Lichenihabitans psoromatis: one gene and its partner. The protein of the gene in region 2 interacts with the protein of the main gene of each other region in a pairwise test. Links are inferred from orthologs where the notes say so. Each region holds a gene or a part of one and is shown on either strand. Other genes may lie near its edges. The genes, in order: EY713_RS02300 and dnaE.

What was found.
Region 1: the proteins of dnaE (region 2) and EY713_RS02300 interact in binary tests that used the Escherichia coli proteins (3 or more experiments, as listed by UniProt). The link is inferred for Lichenihabitans psoromatis from one-to-one orthologs.

What each region holds. Positions count from the first base shown.
Region 1 is NZ_CP036515.1:474,756-490,073, forward strand. What follows is about bases 6,021-8,950. They hold EY713_RS02300 (aminotransferase), read right to left. Parts: upstream 8,092-8,950; coding sequence 6,949-8,091; downstream 6,021-6,948. Other genes in these bases: EY713_RS02290 (aminotransferase-like domain-containing protein), read right to left, coding at 6,021-6,579; EY713_RS02295 (YjiS-like domain-containing protein), read left to right, coding at 6,679-6,993; cobU (bifunctional adenosylcobinamide kinase/adenosylcobinamide-phosphate guanylyltransferase), read left to right, coding at 8,162-8,728; zapE (cell division protein ZapE), read right to left, coding at 8,725-8,950. Also shown: squalene synthase HpnC, read left to right, coding at 14-901; presqualene diphosphate synthase HpnD, read left to right, coding at 898-1,731; hydroxysqualene dehydroxylase HpnE, read left to right, coding at 1,731-2,984; EY713_RS02275 (NUDIX domain-containing protein), read left to right, coding at 3,002-3,571; EY713_RS02280 (homoserine kinase), read left to right, coding at 3,732-4,697; rnhA (ribonuclease HI), read left to right, coding at 4,694-5,149; more of EY713_RS02290, read right to left, coding at 5,173-6,020; more of zapE, read right to left, coding at 8,951-9,891; cellulose biosynthesis protein BcsN, read right to left, coding at 9,949-11,133; EY713_RS02320 (tetratricopeptide repeat protein), read right to left, coding at 11,151-15,318. UniProt on the Escherichia coli protein: Shows aminotransferase activity with methionine and histidine as substrates, and to a lesser extent also with phenylalanine.
Region 2 is NZ_CP036515.1:3,295,613-3,299,646, reverse strand. It holds dnaE (DNA polymerase III subunit alpha), read right to left. Parts: upstream 3,663-4,034; coding sequence 201-3,662; downstream 1-200. Other genes in the region: thiL (thiamine-phosphate kinase), read right to left, coding at 1-204. UniProt on the Escherichia coli protein: DNA polymerase III is a complex, multichain enzyme responsible for most of the replicative synthesis in bacteria. This DNA polymerase also exhibits 3' to 5' exonuclease activity. The alpha chain is the DNA polymerase catalytic subunit.

The DNA of each region.
Region 1 (15,318 bases), 2.8 Mb from region 2 along the record:
TGCCGACACGCTCATGACGACTTCTGCCGACGTTGCCTCGGGGAAGACCCACACGGACGAGAATTTTCCCGTCGCGTCCCATCTTATCGCGGCGCGGCACCGACCCGCCATCATGGCCTTCTATCATTTCGTCCGCGCCGCCGACGACGTCGCCGATCATGCGACGCTCACGCCGGATCAGAAAATCGCACTGCTCGACGCCATGGAAGCGTCGTTGCTCGGGCAAACCGATAGCGAGGCGGTGGCGCTGCCGCTGCGACGGGTGCTGGCCGAACGACGCCTATCCCCCAAACACGCACAAGATCTGCTCGCGGCGTTCCGGCTCGATGTCGTGAAGAGCCGCACCGCCACTTGGGCGGAGTTGATCCACTATTGCAGCCTGTCGGCCATGCCGGTCGGACGTTTCGTGCTGGATGTCCATGGCGAAAGCGAGACGACGTGGCCGGCGTCGGACGCCATTTGCGCGGCGCTGCAGATCATCAACCACCTGCAGGATTGCGGGAAGGATTACCGCGATCTCGACCGGGTCTACATCCCGCAGGATATGCTGGCGGCGGCCGGTTTGCGGGACGACGCGCTCGCCAAGCCGACCGCATCGGTAGCGCTGATGGGGTGCTTTCGCGATCTGGCGGTCCGCACGGACGGCTTGCTGGACGAGGGTGAATCCCTGCCCCGGATGATCGGGGATTTTCGGCTCAGCATGGAGATCGCCTGCATCGCGGCTCTGGCGCGGCGGCTCACCACGATCCTGAAAACGCATGATCCGTTGAGCCAAAAGGTGCATCTCGGCAAATCCGCCATGCTTGGCGTGGCCTTGGCCGGCTGTGCCTCGGTCGCGTTGAAGCGATGGACGGGCGGATCGATCAAGCCAACGACACGGCCTGGAGTGCAGCGGTCATGAGCGCGGTCGACACTACCGCGCCGGTCGCGGCACAGGCCTCGGGGAGTTCGTTCTACACGGCGATGCGGCTGCTGCCCCGCGCTCAGCGCGATGCCATGTTCGAGGTTTATGCCTTTTGTCGCGCCGTCGACGATATCGCCGACGAGGGCGGCGCGCGGGATGAGCGGCATCGCGGCCTCGCCGATTGGCGCGCCGACATCGACGCGCTCTACCAGGGCCGCGTCGCGCCGCGCACCCGCGGGCTCAAGATCATCGCGGACCAATTCGGCCTCGCGCAGGACGACTTTGTGGCCATCATCGACGGGATGGAGATGGATGCGGCCGCCGATATCCAGGCCCCCGACGAGGCGACGCTCGACCTCTATTGCGACCGGGTCGCGAGTGCGGTCGGCCGATTGTCGGTTCGCATTTTCGGCCTGCCGCGGGAGCCGGGTATCCGCCTCTCGCATCATCTGGGCCGTGCTCTGCAATTCACCAACATCCTGCGTGACATCGACGAGGATGCGGAGATGAACCGGCTCTATTTGCCGCGTGAGCTGCTCGATGCGGCCGGCATCCGCTCCTCCGATCCAGCAAGCGTGGCAGCTGACCCCCGGCTCGGCGTGGTCTGCGCGCCGCTTTTGGCGCGCGCGCGCGACCATTTTACAGCCGCCGAAGCCATCATGGCGGGCCAGCCCCGCGCTGCCACCAAGGCACCTCGGATCATGGCGGCCGTGTATCGCATCATTCTCGACAAGCTCGAAGCGAGAGGATTTTCACCGCCGAGGCCCCGCGCCCGTGTGCCTAAGCTTCGCCTGATCATGACCGTGGCGCGGCACGGATTGTTTTGATGCAGGACGGCAAGCCAACCGTCCATGTGATCGGGGCCGGTCTGTCGGGTCTCGCGGCCGCGCTCGCGATCGCGCCGGCGACGCGCAACATTCTCGTGCATGAAGCGGCCCGCCACGCGGGCGGGCGATGCCGGTCCTATTACGACGCGACCCTCAAGTTGACGATCGACAACGGCAACCACCTCGTCCTGTCCGGCAACCAGGCGGTGCAACAGCACGTTCGGACGATCGGTGCCGAAGACAAGCTGACCGCACCCGACGGTGCGGCCTTCGACTTCGCCGATCTCGCGACGGGCGAGCGGTGGCAGGTTCGGCCCAATGCCGGGCCGGTACCATGGTGGATCTTCGTGCCGTCACGCCGCGTGCCCGGCACGCGCTGGTATGATTACCTCGGCCTCGCGTCGCTGATGCGGGCGAAGGGTCAGGCCACCATCGGCGAGACGATGCGCTGCGAAGGTCTGCTCTACGATCGCCTCTGGCATCCCCTGCTCGTCGCGGCCCTCAACACCGAACCGCGCGCCTCCTCGGCCGTGCTGGCCGGTGCGGTCATCCGCGAGAGCCTCGCCAGAGGCGGCGCGGCCTGCCGCCCTCTCATCGCCGCCGACGGACTCGGCGAAGCCTTCATCGATCCGGCCCTGACGACCCTCGCGGCGCGCGGCGTAACGGTCGGGTTCGACCGTCGGCTCCGACGCATCGACACCGCCGACGGACGCGTCACGACGCTCGATTTCGGCGACGAGACGATCACGCTCTCGCCCGGCGATCAGGTGATCCTTTCGGTGCCGGCGCCCGTCGCGGCGCTGCTGCTGCCAGGCCTCCGCGTGCCGACGGCGTTCCGTTCGATCGCCAATGCGCATTTCCTCATCGAGCCTCCGGCCGAGCTTCCCGGCATGCTGGGGATGATCAATGCGACCGCCGAATGGCTGTTCCGCTTTCCCGGCCGACTTTCGGTAACCGTGAGCGATGCTGACCGATTGCTGGAGATGCCCCGGGAGGATCTGGCCCGCCTCTTATGGCTCGAGGTCGCCAAGGTCACCGGTTTGCCCGAGACGCTGCCGCCTTGGCAGATCATCCGCGAGAAACGCGCCACCTTCGCGGCCCTCCCCGAGCAGGATGCGCTGCGCCCCGGCGCCGTGACGCATTTGACGAACCTGTTTCTGGCAGGCGACTGGACCGCGACCGGCCTCCCGGCCACGATCGAAGGCTCGCTCCGCTCCGGTGCGGTCGCCGCCAAGGCAGCGCTGGCCGCTTAAAACAGGGAGATCAGCCGATGCGGGTCGTGATCGAACGGGTCGAGACCGCTTACAAGGGCTGGCTGCGGCTGCTGCTGGCCCATATGCGAAGCGACGCGGGCGATAGCTTCCAGCGCGTCATCGAGGATCACGGCAATGGCGTCGCCTTGCTGCCCTATGACCGCGAACGCCGCGTCGCGCTGGTGGTGCGCCTGCCGCGCGCGCCCGTGATTTATGCGGGCGAGACGACGCTGTTGATCGAAGCACCGGCAGGGCTGATCGACGAGGGCGAGGATGCCGAGACCGCAGCCCGGCGTGAAGCGATGGAGGAGGCCGGCGTGCGGCTCAGCGCACTCGAGCCGCTCGGCACCATCTGGACCATGGCCGGCATTTCGACCGAACGCATGTCGATGTTTCTCGCGCCCTACGCGGCGTCCGACCGGATCGCCCAGGGCGGTGGTCTCGCGGTCGAAAATGAGAATATCACGGTGGAGGAGCGCCCGCTTTCGGAGTTGGCCGACCTCGCCGATGCCAATCAATTGACCGATATTCGCCTGCTGACGTTGTTGCTGACGTTGCGGGTCCGGCACCCCGCCCTGTTCGCGTAACCCGTCGTGCGTCACCCCTGCCTTCGCTTCGGGTCGCAGGTCGCCGGGCCGAAAAACGGCTCCACTTCCGGCCAACATGCTGTAACAGGGGTCTACGGTAGACCGGCTCATGCATCGCGACGCGTGCAAGCCGGGCCGATCTCGTCCGTTCAGGGTAACGATGGCCGTCTATACCGAAGTCACCTCCGACGCGCTCCGCTCGTTCCTGGCCACCTACGATCTTGGGGATCTGCGCTCGTTCAAAGGCATTGCCGAGGGCGTCGAAAACTCGAACTTCCTGCTGCAGACGACCGCAGGGCGGTTCATCCTAACGCTGTACGAAAAGCGCGTGAACGTCGACGACCTGCCGTTCTTCCTCGGCCTTCTCGACCATCTCGCGGAGCGCGGCCTCACCTGCCCGCGGCCGGTTTACAACAGGGCCGGGTCGGTCCTGGGTGAAGTGGCTGGCAGGCCGGCCGCGATCGTGACGTTCCTCGATGGAATCTGGATTAAATCGCCGGAGCCGCACCATTGCGCCGCGCTCGGGGGAGCGCTGGCGGGCTTGCACAAGGCCGGTGCGGATTTCGCGATGCGTCGTCCGAATGCGCTGTCGGTGTCGACATGGCCGACCCTGTTCGAGACGGCACGACCCCGCGCCGATGAGGTCGCCTCCGGGTTGACGCGCGATGTCGCGACGGAACTTGCCTTTCTCGAAACGCAGTGGCCGTCCGACCTGCCGACCGGGGTGATCCACGCGGATCTCTTTCCCGACAACGTCTTTTTCCTCGACGATCGCTTGTCGGGCTTGATCGACTTCTACTTCGCCTGCACGGACGCCTTGGCCTATGATCTCGCGATCTGCGTGAATGCGTGGTGCTTTGACACGGCCGGAGCGTTTCAACTGGCACGAGCCGAAGCGTTGATCGAGGGTTATACAAACGTCCGCCCTCTCACGCCGCGCGAGATCGACATGTTGCCGGTGCTGGCGCGCGGTGCGGCGCTGCGCTTCATGCTGACCAGGCTGGTGGATTGGCTCAATGTGCCGCCCGGCGCGCTCGTCAAGCCGAAGAATCCGCTGGAATATCTCGACAAGCTGAAATTCCATCAGGGTGTCGCGGATGCGCGCGCCTATGGGCTCACGTCATGACCGGCAAAGTGACGGTCTGGACCGATGGAGCTTGTTCGGGCAACCCCGGCCCCGGCGGGTGGGGCGCCATCCTGAAATTCGGCGACACCGAAAAAGAGCTCTGCGGCGGTGATCCGGCCACGACCAACAACCGCATGGAATTGATGGCCGCCATCGCGGCGCTCGAGGCGCTGAGCCGGCCCTGCGACATCGACGTGCACACCGATTCGCAATATTTGCGTGGCGGCGTGACCGGCTGGATCAACGGCTGGAAGCGCAATGGCTGGAAGACGGCTGACCGCAAGCCGGTCAAGAACGTGGAACTGTGGCAACGGCTCGATGCCGCGACGACGCCGCACACGATCGCCTGGCACTGGGTCAAAGGCCACGCCGGTCACGACATGAACGAACGAGCCGACGAGCTCGCGCGGCGCGGCATGGCGCCGTTCCTGACCAAACGCCCGGCCCGCTGATCCGGCTCGACCGCGCTCGCGCGTTATTGTTGCCGCATAGCCTCGTCCAGCACCTCGAAGATGCGCGGATGCGCGCAATTCGCCACGTTGAATCGCAGGTAGCTCCGTGACGCGTCCGACACACTGAAAACGTCGCCCGGCGCGAAGATCACGTCCCGCGCGAGCGCGTAACGCGCGATGTCAGCGGCGTTCAAGCCGTTCGGCAGACTGGCCCAAAGAAAGACGCCGGCTTTGGGTTCGATGAAGGGCGTGAGGCCGAGGGCCCGCACGCGCCGCAGAGTCTCGCCCATCGCGGCCGCGAGCTTGGCCCGCAGCCCATCCATATGACGATGGTAGGTGCCGTCCGTCAGCAACCGATGCATCAGAACCGCCGCGAGATGTCCGTTGCCGAGCGTCATCGCAAGCTTGAGATCGACCAGGGGCTCGAGCCAGTCGCTGCGCACCGCAATATAGCCGCAGCGGATGGCGGCCGACATGGTCTTCGAAAAGCTGCCGACCTGAATGACCCGGTCGAGCCCGTCGAAGCCTGCGAGGCGCGGCGATGGCTCCTCTTCGAAGTCGGCGAAGATGTCGTCCTCGATCACGATCGTCCCGTGATGCTCGGCGAGTTTCAGGACCCGATGCGCCGTGGCGGGCGACAGCGATGCGCCGGTCGGATTGTGAAGGCCGGAATTGGTCAGGTAGAAGCGAGGCTTGTGATCGAGCAAGGCTCGGCCAAAGGCCTCGACATCGGGTCCGTCGCGTGTGAACGGCACCCCGACAACGCGAAGTCGGTGGGCTCGCAGCAAGGCGTGGTAGTTGAAATAGCAGGGGTCGTCGACCAGCACCGTGTCGCCCGGTTCGACGAGAAAACGACACAACAGATCGAGCGCATGCGACGCCGAGTCCGTCAGCATGATCTGGTCGGCACCGGCCGTGACGCCGCGCTCGCCGAGCCGCCAGGCGAGCTGCTGGCGGAGCGGCGCGAACCCCAATGGCGTGTCGTAATGCACCCGAGCCGACGCATGTTCCCGAGCCATCTGACGCAAAGCTTTCTGCACGGCCGCATCGGGCATCAGGCTGGACGGCAACCATCCCGACCCCGGTTTCAGCACGGTGGGGCCAGCCTGTAGAGATTGCCGCGTCAGCCAGAGCGGATCGACCGCCCGGTCGAGTTGCGGCCCGATCGCCGCGAGCGACAACGGGCGCGTGGTCCCGGCCACGAAGAAGCCCGACCCGCGACGAGACACGATCGTTCCGGCTGCGATCAGCCGATCATAAGCCTCAACCACCGTGGATTTCGACACGTCCATGCTCGCGGCGAGAGCACGTATCGAGGGTAGCTTGGCGCCCGGCGTGAGGGTGCGGCTATCGATCCGCGCCACGATAGCGCCCATCACCGTTTCGACGAGGGTGGCGCCGGCTGACAATCTATCGGTTTTATCGAGCATCTGTACTGGCCGATCTCTTGGACAGTTTGATCGGATTGTACTGCTCTGTCTCTACACGAATGCCGCGCGTTTGGCGATCCTGCAATCAAGGAGGATGTCATGGACGAGACGATCAGATCGACAGAAACACGTACAGGCCAGGCTTTTCACGCCTTCCGGTGCGCCGTCGGCTATGCGATGGCATGGCCCGTGAGGGTTGCGGCAGCGCGTCGCGCGATGCACCAACTCGGCGGCATGAGCGATTGCGAACTGGCCGACATCGGCCTCAGCCGGCATGATATTCGCGACGCGACGGCGCTCGGGATCGATGGTGATCCGACGGTCCTGCTGGCGAAGCGGGCGCGGGAGCGGCAGCGATATTCGCTTGCCTCACGCGACGCTCGCGCCCGTCAGGCGATCCAGCGCCGTTTGTAACGTCGCCTCATGTTTGGCGAAGCAGAAGCGCACCGTGCTGGTCACCTTATGGGTCGCGTAGAAAGCCGAGTTCGGGATAGCGGCAACGCCATGCTGGCGCACCAGCGCCTCGCAAAATGCCACATCGTCCCGGCCTTCGCCGAGATCGACGGAGAGAAAATACGTCGCTTGGCTCGGCAAAACCGTGAAGCCGCGCTCGGTTAACCCGGTCGCGAAAACGGCACGGCTGCGCGCGAAGCCCGCCCGCATCTTGGTGAAATACTCGTCTGACTTGCCGAGCCCGTAAGCCACCGCGACCTGGAGGTTCGGCGGGGTCGTGAAGGTGATGAACTGATGCGCCTTGGCGAGCACGCGGAGCAGGTGTGGGGCCGCCATCACGAAGCCGACCTTCCAGCCCGTGAGCGAGAAGATCTTGCCGGCCGAACCGATCTTGACGGTACGGTCCGCCATGCCCGGCATCGCCATCAGCGGCAGGTGTGAGAGGCCATCGAACGTCACATGCTCCCACACCTCGTCGCAGATCGCGATGACGTCGTGAGCGACGCAGAACCGCGCCAACAGGGTGAGTTGATCGCGGCCAACCATCGTTCCGGTCGGGTTCAACGGATTGTTGAACAACACGACCTTGGTGCGCGGCGAAAAGGCGTCGGCAAGATCGCTCTCGGTGAAACGCCAGAATGGCGGCTTGAGCGTCACGAACCGGGGCACGCCACCGGCCCGGCGCACGAGCGGCAGATAGGCATCGTACATCGGCTGAAACAGCACGACCTCGTCGCCCGGCTCGATCAGGGCCAGCAGCGCGCCCGCCAGTGCCTCGGTTGCGCCCGATGTCACCATGATGTTGCGCTCGGGATCGAGATCGAGGCCCTGAAACCGGCGGTAATGCGCCGCGATCGCCTCGCGCAGAACCGGAAGGCCGAGCATCGGCGGATATTGATTCCAGCCATTGACCAGCGCCTCGGCAGCCGTCTCGCGGACGTCGAGCGGACCGGGGTCGTCGGGGAATCCCTGGCCGAGGTTGACGGCCCCGGTCTCGCGTGCCAATCGCGACATGGTTTCGAAGACGGAGGTTTCGGAATCGGCGAAAATCGGGTTCATGATCGGCGGGTAACTCGTCGCGTCGGTTCGATACGGGCCGCGATCATCTTCCAGAACACGGCATAAATCCATGATCGAGACGCCCTCACCGGCTCGCTTCGTCCTCGTGCTTGGGGGCGCCCGTTCAGGCAAGAGCGGATATGCCCAACGGCTCGCCGAGCGCTCAGGGCGACGCCTCGTTTATTGCGCCACCGCGACGATCTACGACGATGGTGAGATGCGGCAGCGCATCGACCGTCACCGCGCCGAGCGAGACGAGCGCTGGCGCACCATCGAAGCGCCGCTGAGGCTGGGAGAGACGCTCGGGGCCGAAGCAGGCCCGAGCCGATTGGTTCTGGTCGACTGTCTCACATTGTGGCTGACCAACGTGATGCTGGGCGGCGGCGATGTGGAAAGCGCCTCGGCCGATCTGGCCGAATGCGTGCAGAGCCTCCGGGGGCCCGTGATCTTCGTGTCGAACGAGGTCGGCTCTGGCATCGTGCCCGACAATAGGCTCGGCCGGGCGTTCCGGGACGCGCAGGGACGGCTCAATCAAGCAATGGCCGGCGTCTGCGATCATGTGGTGCTGGTGACGGCTGGCCTGCCGCTGCGCCTCAAGCCGCGGCTCGAACCCGACCTCACGATCGGGCCGGATTAGGTCTCGACCAACCCGCTCGTATTGCCCGAACCGGGCGACGTCGCGCTGCCGTGCGGCAGGCCGAGATAGTCGTCCGATCGCATCTCGATCAGGCGCGAGACCGTGCGGTCGAACTCGAAGGCCTCGCGCCCCTCGTCGGCGACGTAGAGATCCTGCGGCTCGGCTTCGGCGGAGGCCAGCAGCTTGACGTGTCGATCGTATAAGGTGTCGATCAGCGTGATGAAGCGCTTGGCGACGTTGCGCTCACTGGCGGCGATGATCCTGATGCCGTCGATCACGACTGTGTGGAAAGCCTGCGCGATCGCCAGGAAATCGGCCGCCCCGAGCGGTTGCTCGCAGAGATCCGCAAAGCTGAAGCGCGCCACCCCACCGGCCGCTTCCGGCACGTGGAGGTGACGGCCGAGCAGCGGCAGATCGCCTGGCTGTCCCGTCTCAGTGCCCGTCAAATCTAAAAACATGTGGCTCAACGCGCTATGAGCCGCGGCATCGACCGGCACCAGATAGGTGCTCGATCGCGTCAGCTTCAGCAGGCGGAAGTCGGTCCTCGCTTCAAGCCGCAGCACATCCATCCGCTCCTGCAAGAGCGCGATGAAGGGGAGAAACAAGGCCCGGTTCAGCCCGTCCTTGTAAAGATCGCCCGGATCGACGTTGGAGGTCGCCACGACCGTGACGCCGGCCGCGAACAACCGCGTGAACAGGCGGCCCAGAATCATCGCGTCCGCGATGTCGGTGACGGCGAATTCGTCGAAGCACAGCAGCCGCGCCTCGCCAGCCACCATGTCGGCCACCGGTGCGATCGGATCGTCACCCGCCCCCTCGCCCCGTTTCTTGCGCTGGCGCCACGCGTGAATGCGGGCATGGACCTCAGCCATGAAGGCGTGGAAATGGACGCGCCTTTTGCGCGGCACGGGCGCGAGGTCGAAGAAGAGATCCATCAACATGGTCTTGCCGCGCCCGACATCGCCGAAGATGTAGAGCCCGCGCGGCGCATCCGGCTTCTTGCCGAACAAGCGCGACAGCATCGATCCCTCGGCTTGCGTTTGCGCCACAAGGGTCGCCGACAAACCGTCGAGCGCCGCGGCCGCGTCCCGCTGCGCCGCGTCGGGCTCGAGGTGGCCCGCCGCTATCCGCGTTTTAATCGCCTCGAGAACCGACCCGCTCACGTTTCGCCTTGCGTTCCACCGCGCCAGGGGAGCATGTCGCGCGTCCGGCGCACGGCGTCAACGCGGCAGTGGTACGCCATCCTGAGCCGCAAGAGGGGATGAGGAAGGCGACACCGTTCCAGCGCCGATGACGCGCGGCGCGCCGCCGATGGCACGAGGCGCGACCGAGGTGGTCAACTCGCTCGGAAGCGGAATCGCATTGCCGATCACGGGAGTCGGCTCCTCACGTTGGACGACCGTGCGATGAACCGTCAGAGGCGCGCGACGAGCGACGCGTCGCCTCGAGACATGACGGCTCCGGCGCGGCGGCGGCGCGGCTTCCGTATCGTCGCTCGATTCGGCTGCCGACGTCATCATCGGCGCGCCGGCTGGGTAGGAATAGACCGGAGCGGCCAGCGGCGTGTAGCCCGTCGCGGCAAGCGGAGCCGGCGCGTAGACCGGCACGGGCTGGGGATAGGCATAGGTCATGGTTTGCGCCATCGGCGGCTGCGGCGTCGAGTAATAGGGCATTGGAGCGGCAGCAGCAGGCATGCCCGCCATCCCGCCGGCTGCCGTCAGCGCATCTCCGCCCATCGGGATCGCCATCGGCATCGGCGCCATGGCGATCGAGCTTCCGCTCGGCGAATAGACGACGAGTGCCCGCACGAGGCCGACAAGACTCGCTTCTGACGCATGCGGCTTGCAAAGACGAACGCGGACCGAGATCGGGTAAGGGTGCAACCCCGTCGCACCCTCGAGCAAGCTGATCGGATGCTCCGGCCCGATCCACTGCCAAGCGTAGACGCAGGTCGAGCCGGCGGGGCCGTGCCCGATCGCATAGCCGAATGGACCTTGCTGATTCTGCTCGAAGTTCGGCGAGATATGCATCGGCACGTTGGGGAACAGCGGCTCGATTTCATCCGTGATCGCGACGTCGGTCGGCTTCGGGATCTTGACGTCGCCTTCGGTCAAATTGCCCTTGGTCGGATCGGGCGGGATCAAGGCCGTGACCGCGATGTTGTTCTCGCCGCCGTTCACTTGCGAGCCGCCGAGCACGATATCCTGCAGGATCGCATTCGGCTTGCGGGTCTCATTCACGGCCAGGACCGGACCTGCCCCCGCCGGCAACATCGCCAAAGGTCGCCCCTGCGTGATCTGACCCGCGAGCGGGTAATTGGCCTGATAGCCCGGCGTCCCATAGGGCGCATTGGCGCAGCCAGCCATCATCAGGGTCGCGACGAGAACGAGAGCATGTTTGGTCATGGTGGCGTTCCGCACTGTCAATATTTCCGCCTGGGATCGATCGTGCCGTCGATAACCGCTAGAGCCCGCTGCGATTGAGCGTCGGACAATTGGCTATTGGCCTGTGTGAAGATCTGTTTGGCGCCGTCGTAGTCGCCGAGGTGAAACAGAGACCAGCCCCGTGCCATCCGGAGGTCGCGCGTCTCCGGCGCGTAAGCCGCTCGCTGGTTCAGCGCCGCCAACGTGTCGGCCCAGCGTTGAGCCCCATAATTGGTGTAGACCCGCTGGGTCAGAACCTGCACTCCAATGTCGTTGCGCCGGGACGCCGAGAGCGGTGCTCCGCCGGCCACCTGTGCGGCTGCGTCCGTCTTGCCGCTTCGCAGCAGCGACAACGATTGTCCGTAAGCGCTATCCTCCCGGAGCTTGCCCTGCTGCCCGTTTTGCGCCTGCCCGAACGCGATGGCGGCTTCCTCTGGCCGATCGAGACCGAGCAGGCACCATCCTTTGATCTGCATCAGATTGCCGGGCAGCCGGCCGCCGCGCTCGCCATTGCCGATCTGGGCGAGGCAACGCGTGTAGTCCTTGGCCTGCAACGAAGCGGCCGCGCCGCCACCTCCCCCGCCGCCACGGCTCGCCCGCTGCGTCAGCGACGCGCCACTCGCGACACGCGGCGCCGCCTCGCGGACCGGCATGACCAACCGCGCCTGCGGAGCTTCGGGCGTCGCCTCCGCCGTCATTTGCGTCATGGCTTGAGGCGAGGCCTGAGGCACTTGCGGCGGCGCATCGATCGAGATTGTGGAGGCCATCGTCGTCGGCACAGCGGGAGCCATTGTCTGCTGCATCGTTTGCGGCTTTGCGCCACGGCCGCCCCCGCCCTTCAACGCTTCACCGAGACGCGGAAATTGCGTCCGGTAGGTTTCGATGGTGGACGCGAAATTCGCGAGATCGCCCGCACGGCGATACGACATCGCCAGCCCGAGAGCTTCGCCCTCGCTCGGCTCCCAACTCAGCGCCTTGGTGAACCAAGCCAACGCCGGTTTGAACTGTCCGGAATTATAGGAATACCACCCGAGTGCCTGGGCGCCATTCGGCGATTGAATGGTCAGCACGGCGGTCGCGAACTTCTGCAAATCGTCCGTGCTCATCGCGACCGGCGGCTTGCTGCGGGCCAGACGCTCGGCCACCGTATCGACATAGAGGCTTCTCAAGGCAGCGCCGTCAGCGGCATTATACCAGGCATAGGCCACCGCCTGCGCCTCGTCGTAACGGCCGAGATTTCGCAACGCGCTCGCATAGCCTTCGGCGATCTTCACGTCGCCCTTGTGGTCGGGCGACCAGGTCGTGGCGGCGCGGAACCATTCGACGGCCGCATTCCAATCCTTGTGGGCCGTGGCATTCCAGCCGAGCGCGCGCGCGCCCTCGGACGAACGCTCGGCAGCGACCAGGCTGGTGATCTTGGCCATCTGATCGGGTGGCAATGTCACGCTGGAATCATTCTGCGACAGCATCTCGGCCACGAGACCGGGCACCTGTTCGCCGAGGCTTGGAATCCGCTCCCGCCACGCGGCCACGAACGTCAGCGCATCGGGATCACGCCCGAGCGCGCGATACGTCAAGGTCAGCCCCTCGGCGGCTTTCGGATCGACCTTGCCGTCAGTCGCCCAAGTCACGGCGAAGCGGAACCACGTCAATGCGTTCGGGAAATCTTTCTGAGCGTAGAAATAATACCCAAGCGAGGTCGCCCCGGACATGTTGCGGCTCGACGTCACGGCTCCCGTCAAATCGGCCAGCCGATCCGCCGCCACCGGGGTGGCTCCACCGCCGCTCAATTGATCGAGCGAGGTGTCGAGGTAGAGCGATGCCATAGCGGGCGACAAACCACGCAGAGTCGCCGCGATCGCTAAGGCTTCGTCGAAACGCTTGAGATGGCGGAGCGCCAGCACATAGCCGACCTGCACGTTAAGATCGGCAGTGGCTGTCAGGTCCGTACCGGTGCGCCAGTCGAGGGCCGACTTGAACCAGACCGCAGCCTCGGTCCAGTTCTGCTTGGCCGAGTTATACCATCCAAGCGCCTGGGCGCCCTTGCTGGACCGGTCCATCTCGAACATATCGGCGTAACGCTTGAGCCGATCGGGCGGGATATCCGCTACGGGGTTGGTCTTCGTCAGCGCCGTGACGGCGAGATTGACGAAAAGGTCCTGCATCGCTGGCCAGCGATCGCGCCAGTCATAGGCAATCTGCTCCGCTTCAGCCGTCCGGCCGATGGCGGTCAAAGCCATCACATAGCCGGTCCATGTCGTGGCGAGGCCGGTATAGGTATCGACATAGGAGCGGCCCTTGCGGCTGATCTCGGCCGTCCGACCACCATAGGCGCGTGGGGTGCGTCGGTAATCCGGCAGCACCAGTGCGAGCTTGGCCGTGACGGGCTGGTAGTCATCGACGACCGGATCGCGGATTTGCTCGCCTTCGGGCGTCAGCGGCGGCCACCAATCGAGCGCGGTCTTGAACCATTTGACCGCATCGGCATCCTCGGCGCGCGCGTGGCGGTACCAGGCGATCGCCTGAGCGCCGAGCGCGCTTCGGATCGGCGTGATGACGCCGATGAAGCGGCCGAGGCGCGGGTCGTCCATCGGCATCGGCGGATTGTCGCCCGTGAGTTCCGACACCACCACATCGACGTAGATGCTCTTCATGGTCGGCACACGATCGGCCCAGCCGTAGAGGACCTCTTCGGCCGCCGCGAGTTTCCCCACTTGGCGCAGCGACAATGCGTAGCCTTCGTTCATCTTGGCATCGCCGCGACGGTCTGGCGACCATTGGGCCGCCAGCGCGAACCACTGCGCGCCGTAACCGCAGTTGGTCTCGCGGTAGCGGTGCCAAGCTAGAGCCTGGGCGCCGTTGGCGGACTTCTCGGACGTGATGACCTCGGCATAGCGGCTCAGGCGCGCTTCCGTCGTTGCGATCACCGGCGCATCGCGGGTCAAAACATCGACCGCGATTTTGACGAACAGCGCCTTCATGTCGGGCGCCCGATCCTTCCAGGCATAGGTCAGCGTCTCGGCCTCGGCGTAGTGGCCGACCGTCTGCAACGCTTGGGCGAGCCCCTCGTTGACCTTGGCGTCGCCCATCTTGTCGGGCGACCACGCCACCGCCTTGTTGAACCACCCGACCGCGTAGCCGCAGCCGTTTTGATGCAATCGATACCAGCCCAGCGCCTGCGCGCCGCCGCCGAGCTTGTCACGATCGACCACGGCCGCGAAGCGATTCAGCCGCGCCTCGGACAGGTGGGCCGCGAGATCGTCCCGCGTCAGTTCGACCACGACCGTGTCGCGGTAGACGGCACGCATGTCGGTCGACTTTGGCATCCAGTCGTAAGCAAGGTCTTCGGCAGCCTCGAAGCGCCCTGCCCCCTTGAACGCCAGCGCTAAGCCTTCATTGGCTTTTACGTCGCCCTTATGGTCCGGAGACCACACGTTGGAGGCGCTGAACCAATCGATCGCATCGGCGAAATTGTCGGCCCCGAGCGCATGCCAGCCTAGCGCGGACGCGCCCTGCTGGGATTGCTCCTTCTTGATGACCTGCGCGAAACGATCGAGACGCTCGGGCGAAAAGGTCTGCCCCGGCTTGGTGAGTTGCGTGATCGCGATCGCGATAAAGATCTGCCGGACGTCGGCACTTCGATCGCAGGCCATGAATGCGATCGTTTCGGCCTCTTCGAAGCGCCCGAGATTTCGCAGCGCCAGCGCATAACCCGCGATTGTTTTCGGATCGACGTTGTCGATGGGCTGACCAGTCGCAGGCGGCGTCGGGGCCGCAGGCGGCGTGGGGGCCGCGGGCGACATTGCGGCTGTACCGGCGGGCGATCCATCGGCTGCGGCCATGGCGGATGCGGCCGGGGGAGCCGCGATCGTCCAATCGACCGCTAATTTGAACCAGGTGACGGCGGCTTGCCAATCCTTGCGATTGTAGCTGTACCAGGCCAGCGCCTGCGCGCCATCGGCCATATGGTCGGTCGTCACAACCGTCGTAAATTCGGCCAAATCAGCCGCCGAGATCGTTGGCGGCGGCGTTTCGCGCGTCAGTTGGGCGACCTCGAAGCCAAGATAAAGACCCCGTAGCGCCGGCGATTTCTGCCGCCATTGATAGGCAAGCTTCTGCGCCTCGTCCAAATGGCCAAGGTTGCGAAGCGAGAGCACATGGCCCTCT
Region 2 (4,034 bases):
TCGAAGCGCCTTGCGGGCAATCGAAGCCGGTGGATCATCGGCGAAAAAATGCACACCCGCCACCAGCGCGTCCTTGGTGAGGACGAGCTCCTGCCCGGCCGACACCCCCAGCAACCCCGCATCGTCGCGTAACTCCAGCGCGGCTGGCCCGGCCAGCGGCGCAAAGAAACGCGCGATGAGATCGTCTTCGGACACTTGTGTCATACGTTTTCGACCGCGACGACGCCCGGCACCGCCTTCAAGGCGCCAGCCATCAGGGGCGACAGGCTGAACTTGCCCGGCAGCTTGACCTCCACCTCACGGAGGCCATCGTCCATCATGACGACAAATGAGACCTCGCCATCGCCCTTTTTATCGAGGCGGCTCGCAATCGTGGCGAGTGGCGCGACATCCCGCACGTGGATACGCAGCCCTTTCTGCGCTCGATGAGCCGCTTGATCGAGCCCCTCGGCCGTGAGAATGCGGCAACGCACCTCGTCGCCTTCAGCGCTAGCCTGCACCGTGATCAACACGGCGGATCCCTTTTCGAACAGGTCGCGATGCTCGTTCAGGGTCTCTTGGAACATGATCGCTTCATATTGACCCGACGCGTCCGACAGATTGACGATGCCGATCTTGTTGCCGGATTTCGTCCGGCGCTCCATCCGGTCGAGCACGGTCGCGGCAAGGCGCGCGCTCGTCGCACCGCCCTTCACGGCACGCGAGAACTCCGCCCAACGCTGGATGCGGAGCCGCTTGAGAATGGCTTCGTAGTCGTCGAGGGGATGACCCGACAGAAAGAATCCAACCGCATCGAACTCCCGGCGCAATCGCTCGGCTGCGGGCCACGCATCGGCCAGCGGTAAGCGGAAGGCGCTTTCGACGTCGGAGGCGCCGAATAAAGCACTCTGGCCGGCGCGGCGCTCGTCGCCCGCACGCGTCGCCATGCCGAGCACTTGTTCCACTCCGGCAAAGACGCGCGCCCGATCCGTCTCGAACTCATCGAAGGCGCCGGCGGCCGCAAGGCTCTCGAGCACCTTTTTGTTGACGTCGCGAGAGGTCAGCCGCAACGCAAAATCGGCGAGCGAGCTGAAGCGTTTGCTCCCCCGCGCCGCGACGATGGCGGCGATCTGCCCTTCCCCCGCGCCCTTGATGGCCGACAAAGCGTAGACGATGGCGGGCGGATCGTCCCGCGTGACGTCGAAATCGACACCGGACCGGTTCACCGAAGGTGGTTCGACCTTGATGCCGAGCCGCCGCGCCTCGTTGCGAAATTCTGACAGCTTGTCGGTGTTGGCTTTATCGAGCGTCATTGAGGCGGCGAGAAACTCGACCGGATAATTGGCTTTCAGATAAGCAGTTTGATAGGCGATCAAGGCATAGGCGGCGGCGTGGCTTTTGTTGAAGCCGTAATCGGCAAATTTGGCCAGAAGATCGAAGATCGTATTGGCCGTTTCGGTCTTGACGCCGCGCTCGACAGCACCGCTCACGAAGCGATCGCGCTGCGCGTCCATCTCGGCCTTGATCTTCTTGCCCATCGCGCGGCGCAGCATATCGGCCTCGCCGAGCGAATAACCCGACAGCATCTGGGCGGCCTGCATCACCTGTTCCTGATAGATGATGACGCCATGCGTCTCCTTCAGCACCGCCTCGAGTTTTGGATGCGGATATTCGGCGACTTCCTCGCCAAGCTTTCGGGCGCAATAGACCGGAATATTGGCCATCGGACCCGGCCGGTAGAGGGCCACGAGCGCGATCAGATCCTCGAACCGATCAGCGCGCATGTCGACCAGGGCTTTTCGCATTCCGACGCTTTCCAGCTGGAACACGCCGACCGTTTCGCCCCGTCCGAGCATGGCATAGGTTTTAACGTCGTCGATCGGGATGGCCGACAGATCGACCTTGATGCCGCGTTGGGCGATGAGTGTCACGGCCGTCTGCAGAACCGTCAGGGTTTTCAAACCCAGAAAGTCGAATTTGACCAGACCGGCCGGCTCGACCCATTTCATGTTGAACTGCGTTGCCGGCATATCCGACTTCGGGTCGCGATAGAGCGGCACGAGCTCATCGAGGGGGCGGTCGCCGATCACGATACCGGCCGCATGGGTCGAGGCATTGGAATAGAGCCCCTCCAGCGTCTTCGAGATCGACAAAAGACGCTCCACCCGCGGTTCGGTCTCGGCGGCTTCCTGCAGACGCGGCTCGCTCTCGACAGCCTGGGCCAAGGTCACCGGGTTAGCCGGATTCTGCGGCACCAGCTTAGCGAGCTTATCGACCTGCCCGAGCGGCATTTCGAGCACCCGCCCGACGTTGCGGAGCACGCCCCGCGCCAAAAACGACCCGAACGTGATGATCTGCGCCACGCGATCGACCCCGTAGCGTTGCCGCACATAGGCAATGACCTCGTCCCGCCGGTTCTGGCAAAAGTCGATGTCGAAATCCGGCATCGAAATGCGTTCGGGATTGAGAAAGCGCTCGAACAAGAGCCCGAAGCGCAGGGGGTCGAGGTCGGTAACGGTCAGCGCATAAGCCACGAGCGACCCTGCGCCCGACCCGCGCCCCGGGCCGACCGGAATGTCATGCGCCTTCGCCCATTTGATGAAATCCGCGACGATCAGAAAGTAGCCCGGAAACTTCATATTGATGATGACGTCGAGCTCAAACGCAAGCCGCTGGCGGTAGACGTCTTCGCTCATGCCGGGCGCGGTGCCATGGCTGGCGAGCCGCGCATCGAGCCCCTGCTCGGCCTGCTGGCGGAGGGCCGCCACTTCGTCGAGCGGCTCGCCATTCAGCGCGGTGAAGTTCGGGAGGATCGGCTTCCGGGTTCGCGGCCGGTAGGAGCAGCGCTGCGCGATCTCCACCGTATGAGCGGTGGCTTCCGGAAGGTCGCCGAAGAGAGCCAGCATTTCAGCACGCGTCTTGAACCGATGCTCCGCCGACAATTGGCGTCGATTTGGCGTGCCGAGGACGGCGCCTTCGGAGATGCAGATCAGCGCGTCATGGGCCTCATGATCGGCCTGCGTGGCGAAGAATGGCTCGTTGGTGGCGACGAGGCGCAGGTCCCGACGATAAGCCAGATCGATGAGTTGCGGCTCGACCCGTCGCTCCTCGTCGAGAGAATGACGCTGGAGTTCCACGTAAAGACGATCATCGCCGAACAGGCTGACGAGACGATCGAGCCTCTGTGCCGCATTATCGGCTCGATCGACGGCGAACAACCGATCGATGGGACCGGAGGGCCCACCCGTCAGCGCGATCAAGCCAGCATGGCTTTCCGACAGGCGCTGGAAACTCACATGCGGCGGCTCGCCAGGTGTCGGATCGAGATAGGCCCGCGATGCGATCCGCATGAGATTGGCGTAGCCGACCTCAGTGGCACCGAGCAAGACGATGGCGCCTCGACCCGCCTTGGCCACATCGAAGCGCCCTGCAACGGCCGCTCCATCGCCGAAATCAACGACGATCTGAAGGCCGACGATCGGCTGAATGCCTTCCTTGGATAATTTCTCAGAAAACTCGAGCGCGCCGAACAGGTTATTGCTGTCTGTGATCGCCAGAGCCGGCATGCGATCCTGCGCCGCGAGCTTCGCGAGCTTGCCAATGGTCAGCGCGCCTTCGCGCAAGGAAAACGACGAATGCACATGAAGGTGCACGAAACCAGGCTCGTTCGTATCCGCAACCAAAACATGATCCTTCAAAGGCAACCCGGTTCCGCCACCGCGGCGCCGGTCACTACTTTGACCGCCGATCGGCGACGCGTCGAGCGTTAGGCCGGCTCGTCAACAGAAAGCTGACATGCGCTTGGAGGCCGAACATCGCTCGATCGCCGCTTGATCGACCGACACCGGATCAACTCCCCCTCAAAATATCCAAGCCATGGTTCCGGGGTTCGCCAGGATCGCCACGCCAGACAGGAATGCGGCGAGGCATGCGAGCTCGATCACGTCTTCAAACAAGGCACGAACCATGGGTCTCTCCTCCGCTTTCAAACAGTATGTTCTTGTTTTGTTCTATGTCAAGCCGGATATCGGCTCCTCTGGTGTCCGGCGGCGTAA